4 regions of the Kineococcus aridisoli genome follow, and region 2 is predicted to be linked to each of the others. Evidence: riboswitches for the same ligand, from Rfam matches in the RefSeq annotation. Region 2 holds a riboswitch; each other region holds the start of a gene.
The links. Region 2 has a riboswitch for S-adenosylmethionine ahead of ACRYM2_RS04740 (aminotransferase class V-fold PLP-dependent enzyme). Riboswitches for the same ligand answer to the same signal wherever they lie in the genome.

Region 1 (2,186 bases), on a different contig from region 2:
TCAGGACGGTCGAGCCGGTGTCGAAGAGCAGGAACGCGGGCACGGTGAACACCGCCGTCAGGACCGCCCCGAACAGGTACACGGGCCTGCGGCCGATGCGGTCCGAGAGCATCCCCCACAGCGGGGTCGCGGCCAGGCTCAGCACCGAGGCGACGAGCACCGCGAGCAGGCCCACGTCGGCGCCGTCCTCGCGGACCTCGCTGGTGAGGTAGGTCAGGGCGAACACCGTGTAGAGCACGTAGCCGCCGTTCTGCCCCAGCCGCATCCCGGTGGTCACCAGCACGCCGCGCTTGTTGGTGCGCAGCACCTCCGCGACGGGCCGGCGGGCCAGGCCGTCGGCCTCGCGCAGCGCCGTGAACGCCGGGGAGTCGGTGACCTTCAGCCGGATGACCAGGCCGACGACGACGAGGACCGCGCTGGCCAGGAACGGGATGCGCCAGCCCCAGGACATGAACGCCTCGGAGGAGGTGAGGGAGCGGGTCAGCCAGAAACCCCCGCTGGCCAGGACCATGCCCGCCGCCGAGCCCATCTGCGGGATCGCGCCGAACAGGCCCCGCCGGCCGGTGGGGGCGTGCTCCACCGACAGCAGCACCGCCCCGCCCCACTCCCCACCCGCCGAGAAGCCCTGCAGCAGCCGGGCCACCACGAGCAGCACGGGGGCCCACACGCCGATCTGCGCGTACGTGGGCAGCAGGCCGATGAACGTCGTGGAGATCCCCATGACCAGCAGCGAGGCCACGAGGACGGCCTTGCGGCCCACCCGGTCGCCGACGTGACCGGCGACCGCGCCGCCCAGCGGGCGGGCGGCGAAACCGACGGCGTACGTGGCGAAGGAGGCGATGACGCCGACGGCGCCGCCGACGTTGGGGAAGAACAGCGGGCCCAGGACGATGGCGGCCGCCGTGCCGTAGAGGTAGTAGTCGTACCACTCGATCGTGGTGCCCACGAAGCTGCCGAGGGCCGCGCGGCGGCGGACGGCGGGCTCGCTGGGGCGTGCGGCGGTGGCGGGGACGCGCAGGGTGCTCACAGGACGCTTCTCTCCCATCGGTCCTGGCGGTAGCACCTTCCCTCGCGGGTGGTTGCTGCGACGTCGACGAGCCAGGTCTCTCAGTCGCTCTGGATGGCTGGGCCGAACCTACGGCACACCCCGGAAGCGCGGCAAACGCACCGGTGGCGGGGCGCGGGGGGCCGGGTGGCGGGTCCGGCGGCGCGTCGGCCACCCTGGGTCCTCGTGGGGACCGACGACGACCGCGAGCGCGAGGACGTGCCCGGGGAGGGCCTGCGCCGGCCGGCGGACCCCGTCGCGCGGCAGGTGGAGGACGCCGCCCGCGCGGACTGGCGCCTGTTCCGCCAGACCGCCGACACGGTCGCGATGACCGTCTGGCTGACCGACGCGCAGGGCCGCTGCACGTTCGTCAACGAGTACTGCCGGCAGTTCTTCCAGGTCCCCGGCGAGGTGATGACGGGCACCGGCTGGCGCGCGGTCCTGCACCCGGACGACGCCGACGAGTACCTGCGCGAGTTCGACCGCGCCACCGCCGAGCAGCGCGCGTTCCGGGCGGTCGCGCGGGTGCGCCGCGCCGACGGGCAGTGGCGCTGGATCGAGACCTCGACCGTGGCCCGCTTCGACGAGGCCGGCACCTTCCTCGGCCTCACCGGCTCCAACGCCGACGTCACCGACCACGTCCGGCGGGAGGCGGACGCGCAGTTCCACGCCGCCGTCGCCGGGGACTTCGCCCGCCTGGCCTCCCCCGAGGAGCTGCTGCGCTCGATCGGCGACCGCGTCCACCGGCGGCTGGGGCTGGCCTCCTGGCGCCTGGTGCGTCCCGGCGAGGACGTGCCGGACCTCGCGGAGGGCGGGCCGGAGCCCGGCGCCGGCGGAGCGCAGGACGTGGGCGCCCGGCTGCGCGAGGGGCGTCCCGTCGCGCTGACCGGCCCCGGGGGCGACCGGCTGCTGGTCCCCTACGCCCCGCACGGCACCTCCGTCGGCTGGCGGCTGCTGGCCGACCTGCGCCGCCCCGGGCCCGGCGGCTGGGGCGAGGAGGAGGTCCGGGTGGTGGCCGACCTGCTGCCGCGGCTGGACGTCGCGCTGGTGCGGGTGCGGGCCGCGGAGGAGACCGCCGCCCGCTACGCGCGGGCCCGCGACGTCGAGGCCGAGCTGCAGCGGGCGCTGCTGCCGGCGCAGC
Region 2 (2,186 bases):
GTCGTCGAGGACGAGCTCGAGGAAGTCCGCGGGGGCGGGCCGCGGGTCGTCCAGCGGGCCCCAGGCGCCGTCGACGACGCCGTACTCCAGCCGCGGCCCGCTCGCGAGGAACTGCTCGAGGGCGCCCAGGAGCCGCTCGACGTCCCGCGAGCTCGTGCCGACCCCGGTGGAGGCGCGCAGCCCGCCGGTGGGGATCCCCAGCGAGTCCGCGAACCGGTGGGCGCAGAAGCGCCCGTCGCGCACGCCGACGCCGTGCTCGGCGGACAGGTAGGCCGCGACGGCGGAGGCGTCGTGGCCGGGCAGCGTGAACGTCACGACGCCGACCGCGTCCGCGGGGTGCGGGCGCACGACCACGACGCCCTCCAGCGCGCCGAGCCCCTCGACCAGCTGCTCGCGCAGTGCGGCCTCGTGCGCCTCCAGCGCCCCGTCGGGCAGGGCGGACAGCGTGGCGCAGGCCTCGGCCAGCGCGACCGCCCCGACGACGTTGGGCGAACCCGCCTCGTGCCGGTCCGCGCCCACGGCCCAGCGCACCGCGTCCGCGCGCACGTCCAGCGTGGCGCCCCCGCCGGCCAGGTACGGTTCCGCGGCGTCCAGCCAGTCGCGGCGGCCGACGAGCGCGCCGGCGCCGAACGGCGCGTACAGCTTGTGCCCCGACAGCGCGATCCAGTCGATCCCCGCCGCGGCGATCTCCACGCGCCGGTGCGGCAGCAGCTGGGCGCCGTCCACCGCCACGCGGGCGCCCGCGGCGTGCGCGGCCCGGGCCAGCCGGTGCAGCGGCAGCACCTCCCCGGTGACGTTGGAGGCGCCGGTGACGGCCAGCAGCGCGTAGCCGCCGCCGGCCAGCTCCGCCGCCAGCGCGTCGGCGGTGGCCCGCGCGTCCGGGCCGCCGCGCACGACCGTGGTGCGCGCCGAGCGCTGCCAGGGCAGCAGGTTCGCGTGGTGCTCGACGTCCGCCACCAGCACCCGCCCGCCGTCCGGCACCGCGCGCGAGAGCAGGTCCAGCGCGTCGGTGGTGCTGCGGGTGAAGACCACCACGTCGTCCGGGCGGGCGCCCACGAAGGCCCCCACCCGCTCGCGCGCGGCCTCGAACAGCGCCGTGGAGACCCGCGAGAGGTACCCCGCGCCGCGGTGCACGCTGGCGTAGTGCGGCAGCAGCCGCGCCACCCGGTCGGCCACCGCCTCCAGCGCGGGGGCGCTCGCGGCGTTGTCGAGGTTGACGTACCGGGCCCGGCCACCGGTGGCCAGCGGGACGCGCGTGGCGGCGCCGACGACGGGCAGCAGCGGGCCGAGCGCGGTGGGACGGCAGGGGGTGGGCAGGGTGCCGAGGGTCACGGGGCCTCCAGGGACGAGGACCTGCCGGAGACCGGGGGCGCCCGGCCAGGTCCGCGCTTGCGGGCACCACCTCGGTGCCCACCAGGTCGTCACCCGGGGCACCCCGCCGCGGAGGAGGGTTGCCGGCCAGCGAGCCGGGGCTTCGCGCTGGCGCTCATGACCTGTCCGGAGAGTGCCACGACCGGGTGCTGCGCGGCAACACCGGCGCGGTGCCTGCGCGGCACCGGCGCGGCGCGGGCGGGTGGGCGGCGGGCCGCCGCCCCGGGTGGGCCGGACGGGGGTGCCCTCGCGCGGACCCTTGAAACCCGGCGACCTCCCGGTCTACTGTCGAACGACACCATCCAGAGCGGCCGAGAGTCCTGGCTCGACGACGCCGCAGCAACCCCCCGAGCCCGGGCGCGGGTGCTACCGCCAGGTCGATGGAGTTCGGAATGGACGCACCACCTGTCGCCGACGCCTGCCCGCCTGCGGGACGGGTGCCGCGGAGATGACCCTCGCTGCGCTCGTCGCCGGTGCGACGGGGCGGCCCACCCTCAGCCTGGAGCTGTTCCCCCCGCGCACCGACGCGGGACGCGGTGCGCTGCAGCGCTCGCTGGACGAGCTGCTGGCCGCGCGCCCCGACTTCGTCTCGGTGACGTTCGGCGCGGCCGGCGGAACCCGTGAGCGCAGCCGGGAACTGCTGGCGCACGTGCTGAGCACGACGGCGGTCCCGGCGATGGCGCACCTGACGTGCGTGGGTTCCTCGCGCCGCCAGGTCGTCGAGCTGGCCCAGGAGTTCCTGGACGCCGGGGTCCGCGACTTCCTCGCGCTGCGCGGGGACCCGCCGGCCGGGGCCCCGGACTGGCGGCCGCACC
Region 3 (2,186 bases), on a different contig from region 2:
GCACGAGGCCCGGCTCATCGCCACCCACGAGGCCGGGCACGCGGCGGTCGCCTGGCTGGTCGCCCCGCACCGGCGCCTGGAGGTCCTCACCATCGTCAAGCGCGCCCAGGCCCTCGGCCTGCTCGCCCACGGCGACGCCGAGGACGTCTACACCCGCTCGCGCACCGAGCTCGCCGGCATGATCGACATCGCCTTCGGCGGCCAGGTCGCCGAGGAGCTGTTCTTCGGCGACGTGTCCACCGGCCCGGCCGGCGACCTGCAGTCGGCGACGTCGGTGGCCGCGCAGATGGTCGGCGCGGCGGGCATGGCCGGCACGCTGGTGTCCTTCGCGGCCGTGCAGCAGGGCGCCCTCGCCGACGGCAACCTCGTCTCCCGGGTGCTCGGGGACGCCGAGGGCCGCCGCATGGTGGAGAACCTGCTCAGCGAGCGCAAGGAGTCCGTGCGCGAGCTGCTGGGGCGCAACCGCCACCTGGTCGCCGCGCTGCGCGACGCGCTGCTGGAGCGCCACGAGCTCATCGGCTCCGAGATCACCGACGTCCTCGAGGGTGCCCGGAGCGCCCACGAGCAGCCCCCGCGGGTCGTCGACCTGCGCGAGGGCGCGGCGGTGCGCGAGCGGGGCTGACGCGCTCGCCGCGGGCGTGGGCAGGAGGGGAGCCACGCCCGCGGCGCAGGAGCGGCGCCCGCCGGGGGGACGGGTGCCGCCGCGGGGACGGAGGGGGGCCGGGACGGGGGACCGGGGACGGGGGAGCGGGAGGGTGCAGGGGTGCTCGCGGGGGGTCGCGGGCACCCCTGGACCGCGGCCCCCCGCGCGTGGTTGGCTGGCGCCAGGTCATGAGCGCCAGCGCCAAGCCCCGGCTCGCTGGCCGGCAACCCTCCTCGTCGTGGGGTGCCCCGGGTGATGACCTGACCTGGTGCTGACGCACGGGTAAGGACGAGCGAGCGCACGACCACTCCCGGGCCGACGCACCGCCGCGTCCACGACCAGGAGGAACCCCGTGAGCACCACCCTCGACGACCCCGCCCGCACGAGCGCCGCCGACCGGCTGGCCGCGGTCCGCGCCCGCCTCGCCCCCGTCCTGCGGGAGGTGGCCGCCGGGACGGTGGCCCGCGAGCAGGACCACGAACTGCCCTTCGCCGCCGTCCGCGCCCTGCTCGAGGCGGGCCTCGGCCGGCTGCGCCTGCCCGTCGCCGAGGGCGGGGACGGCCTGGACCTCGTGCAGCTGGCCGAGGTGCTCGTCGACGTCGCCGAGGCCGACTCGAACCTGCCGCAGGTCTTCCGCGGCCACGTCGCCTGGGTCGAGCAGGTCCTGTCGCTGCCCGCCGGGGAGCACCGCGCGCGCTGGACCGCGCGCATCGCGGCGGGCGAGCTCGTCGGCAACGCCTGGAGCGAGGTCGGCGACGGGGTCACCGGGGAGCAGCAGACGGTGGTCACCGAGCGCGACGGGCGCACCCTCGTCAGCGGGCGCAAGTACTACACGACCGGGACGATCTTCGCGGACTGGACCGACGCCACCGCCCGGCGCGCGCTGCCCGACGGCTCGCACGAGGTCGTCACCGTGCTCGTGCCGGTCGGGGCCCCCGGCGCCGTCGTCTCCGACGACTGGGACGGCTTCGGCCAGCAGCTCACCGGCACCGGCACCCTCGTGCTCGACGACGTCGAGGTCGACCCCGCCGACGTGGCGCCCTTCACCGACCGCTTCCGCTACCAGACCGCGCTCTACCAGCTGGTGCTGCTCGCCGTGCAGGCCGGCATCGCCGCCGCCGTCGAGCGCGACACCGCCGCCCAGGTGCGCGCCCGCACCCGCACCTACACCCACGGCCTGGCGCCGCTGGTGCGCCACGACGCGCAGGTCCTCTCGGTCGCCGGGGAGATCTCCTCGATCGCCTTCACCGCCCACGCCCTGGTGCGCGCGGCCGCGCAGGCCGTCCAGGGCGCCGCGGACACCGCGCACCTGCGCGACGGCGAGGCGGACCGCGCCGCCAACGTCGAGGCGGAGATCCGCACCGCCCAGGCGCAGGTCGTGCTCTCCGGGAGCGTGCCCCGCGCGGCGACGCTGCTGTTCGACACCCTCGGGGCCTCCGGCACCAGCCGCGCGCGCGACCTGGACCGGCACTGGCGCAACTCCCGGACCGTCGCCTCGCACAACCCGGTCGTCTACAAGCAGCGCATCGTCGGCGACTGGTCC
Region 4 (2,186 bases), on a different contig from region 2:
CCCCGGCCGAGCTCGCCGCCCGGCTGGAGGCCGAGCTGGAGCTCGCGCTGGCGCAGCTGCGGCGCACCGGCGCCGACTACGCCGCCCACCGGTGGGACCCGGGGTCGCCGCTGGCGCGCGCCGACGCCCTGTCGGAGGCCGCGCTGGGCTACCTGGAGCTGCTGGACGCCCGGGGTAGGTTGGCGCCGTGAGCGACGCCGACGGCCCCGAGCGCCTCCCCGAGCGGCTGGCGTACCGGCTGCTGACCGGCCCGGACGACCGCTCCTTCTGCGAGAAGGTCTCCAGGGCCCTGGCCGAGGGCTACGTGCTGCACGGCAGCCCGGCGCTGACCAGCGTGGACGGCGCGGTCGTGGCCGCCCAGGCCGTCGTCCTGCCCGCCGCCGCGGCGCGCGCGCTCTGAGCGTGGGCGCGGGCACCGTCGTGCTGCTGCCGCCGCAGCAGGGCGTCGACGCCGACCTCACGCTGCTCGCCGCCAGGCTGCGGGCGGCCGGTCACCGGGTCCTCGTCGTGGACGCCGCGCCCGGCACCGGGCAGGTCGCGCGCCAGCGGCAGGCGCTGCGCGCGCTGGCCGCGCTGCCGGGCGGCCCCGTCCTCGTCGGCCTCGGCGTCGGCGGGCAGGTCGGGCAGTTCCTCGCCGTCCACCGCGCGGTCGCCGGCCTGGTCGGCGACGTGGTGGACCCCGCCGAGCTCGGGCTGCCGGCGCCGCCGGAGGGCGTGCCGGTGCGGTCCCTGCCGCCGGCCGGGCGCGCCGAGCGCACCGCGGCGGTGCTGGACTTCTGCGCCGCGCACGCGGTTTGACAGGGCCGCGCCCGCTGCTTCAAGCTTCTCCCAGGTCATGAGTGACAGCGACAAGCCCTGGCTCGCTGTCCGGCAACCCTCCCCCGTGGCGGGGTGCCCCAGGTGACGACCCGGCCGGACGGATGGCGTCCGGCAAGTGCGGACCACGAGGAGCTGACCGTGCACGGCGAGCGCTGAACCCCTCGCCCCGTCGCGTCCAGCCACCGGTGACCGCCAGGCCACCCCGGCGCAGTCGTGCTGCGCCGTCGAACACCCGGAGAACGCCTTGTCCAGCCCCGCTCCCGCCCTGCCCGACAAGCCGAAGCGTCGCGGTCCCCTCGTCGCCGCCGTCGCGGCCGCCGTCGTCGTGCTGATCGCCGTGGTGGCGATCGTCCTGGCCACCCGCGGCGACGACACCACGACCACCGCCGCCGCGGACGGCGGCAGCGGCGAGACCGTCAAGATCGGAGTCGCGGACAAGTCGCTGGACTACTGGAAGACCTACGTCGACCTCGCGCAGTCGCAGCTCGGCGTGACCGTCGAGCTGGTCAACTTCTCCGACTACAGCCTGCCGAACCCGGCGCTGGCCCAGGGCGAGGTCGACCTGAACCAGTTCCAGCACATCCAGTACCTGGCGAACTACAACGTCACCGCCGGCGACGACATCCAGCCCATCGGCGCGACCGCGATCTACCCGCTGCCGCTGTACTCCACGACCGTCGACGACCCGGCCGCGCTGCCGCAGGGCGCCAAGGTCGCCATCCCCAACGACGCCATCAACGAGGCCCGCGGCCTGCTGGTGCTGCAGTCCGCCGGCCTGCTGACCCTCGCCGGCGGCGGCAACGCCTTCTCCTCGGTCGAGGACATCGAGAGCTCCAAGGTCGAGGTGACCCCGATCGACGCCTCGCAGACCGCGAACGCGCTGCAGAGCGGTTCGGTGGCCGCGGCCATCGTCAACGTGAACTACGCCACCAGCGCCGGGCTGCCCGAGGACGACGTCATCGCCCAGGACGACCCCTCCCAGGCCTCCGCCGCGCCGTACGTCAACATCTTCGCCGCCCGCAAGGAGGACGCGGACGACGAGACGTACCTGGAGCTCGCGCAGCTGTTCCAGGACCCCGCGGTCCAGGAGGTCTTCACGCAGGCCTACCCCAACGCCGTCGTGGAGAACCCCTCGGCCACGGACCTGCAGGCGGACCTGGCCGAGGTCGAGGACGACGCCCGGGCGGCTTCGGGCAAGTGAGCACGCTCGTCTCGCTGGAGAACGTCTCCAAGCGCTACGACCGCCGCGACGGCACGTCCGTCGCGGCGGTCGACGACGTCAGCCTGGAGGTCCGCGAGGGCGAGGTGCTGGCCGTCATCGGGTACTCCGGTGCCGGCAAGTCGACGCTCGTGCGGCTGGTCAACGC

Region 1: linked by a shared signal. The riboswitch ahead of ACRYM2_RS11215 (MFS transporter) and the one ahead of ACRYM2_RS04740 (aminotransferase class V-fold PLP-dependent enzyme) in region 2 are both predicted to bind S-adenosylmethionine.
Region 3: linked by a shared signal. The riboswitch ahead of ACRYM2_RS13690 (acyl-CoA dehydrogenase family protein) and the one ahead of ACRYM2_RS04740 (aminotransferase class V-fold PLP-dependent enzyme) in region 2 are both predicted to bind S-adenosylmethionine.
Region 4: linked by a shared signal. The riboswitch ahead of ACRYM2_RS12820 (MetQ/NlpA family ABC transporter substrate-binding protein) and the one ahead of ACRYM2_RS04740 (aminotransferase class V-fold PLP-dependent enzyme) in region 2 are both predicted to bind S-adenosylmethionine.

The regions. Positions count from the first base shown of each region.
Region 1 covers NZ_JBJLSF010000033.1:41,553-43,738, reverse strand. The annotation lists gene ACRYM2_RS11215 (MFS transporter) at 1-1,045, opposite strand, end outside; SAM riboswitch class I at 1,039-1,127, opposite strand; gene ACRYM2_RS11210 (SpoIIE family protein phosphatase) at 1,232-2,186, shown strand, end outside.
Region 2 covers NZ_JBJLSF010000010.1:25,989-28,174, forward strand. The annotation lists gene ACRYM2_RS04740 (aminotransferase class V-fold PLP-dependent enzyme) at 1-1,332, opposite strand, end outside; SAM riboswitch class IV at 1,381-1,494, opposite strand; SAM riboswitch class I at 1,667-1,758, shown strand; gene ACRYM2_RS04745 (methylenetetrahydrofolate reductase) at 1,820-2,186, shown strand, end outside.
Region 3 covers NZ_JBJLSF010000046.1:22,697-24,882, forward strand. The annotation lists gene ACRYM2_RS13685 (AAA family ATPase) at 1-622, shown strand, start outside; SAM riboswitch class IV at 828-938, shown strand; gene ACRYM2_RS13690 (acyl-CoA dehydrogenase family protein) at 996-2,186, shown strand, end outside.
Region 4 covers NZ_JBJLSF010000041.1:36,200-38,385, forward strand. The annotation lists gene ACRYM2_RS12805 (DUF7711 family protein) at 1-191, shown strand, start outside; partial or broken gene ACRYM2_RS12810 (DUF1737 domain-containing protein) at 188-394, shown strand; gene ACRYM2_RS12815 (hypothetical protein) at 403-798, shown strand; SAM riboswitch class IV at 832-943, shown strand; gene ACRYM2_RS12820 (MetQ/NlpA family ABC transporter substrate-binding protein) at 1,064-2,020, shown strand; gene ACRYM2_RS12825 (methionine ABC transporter ATP-binding protein) at 2,017-2,186, shown strand, end outside.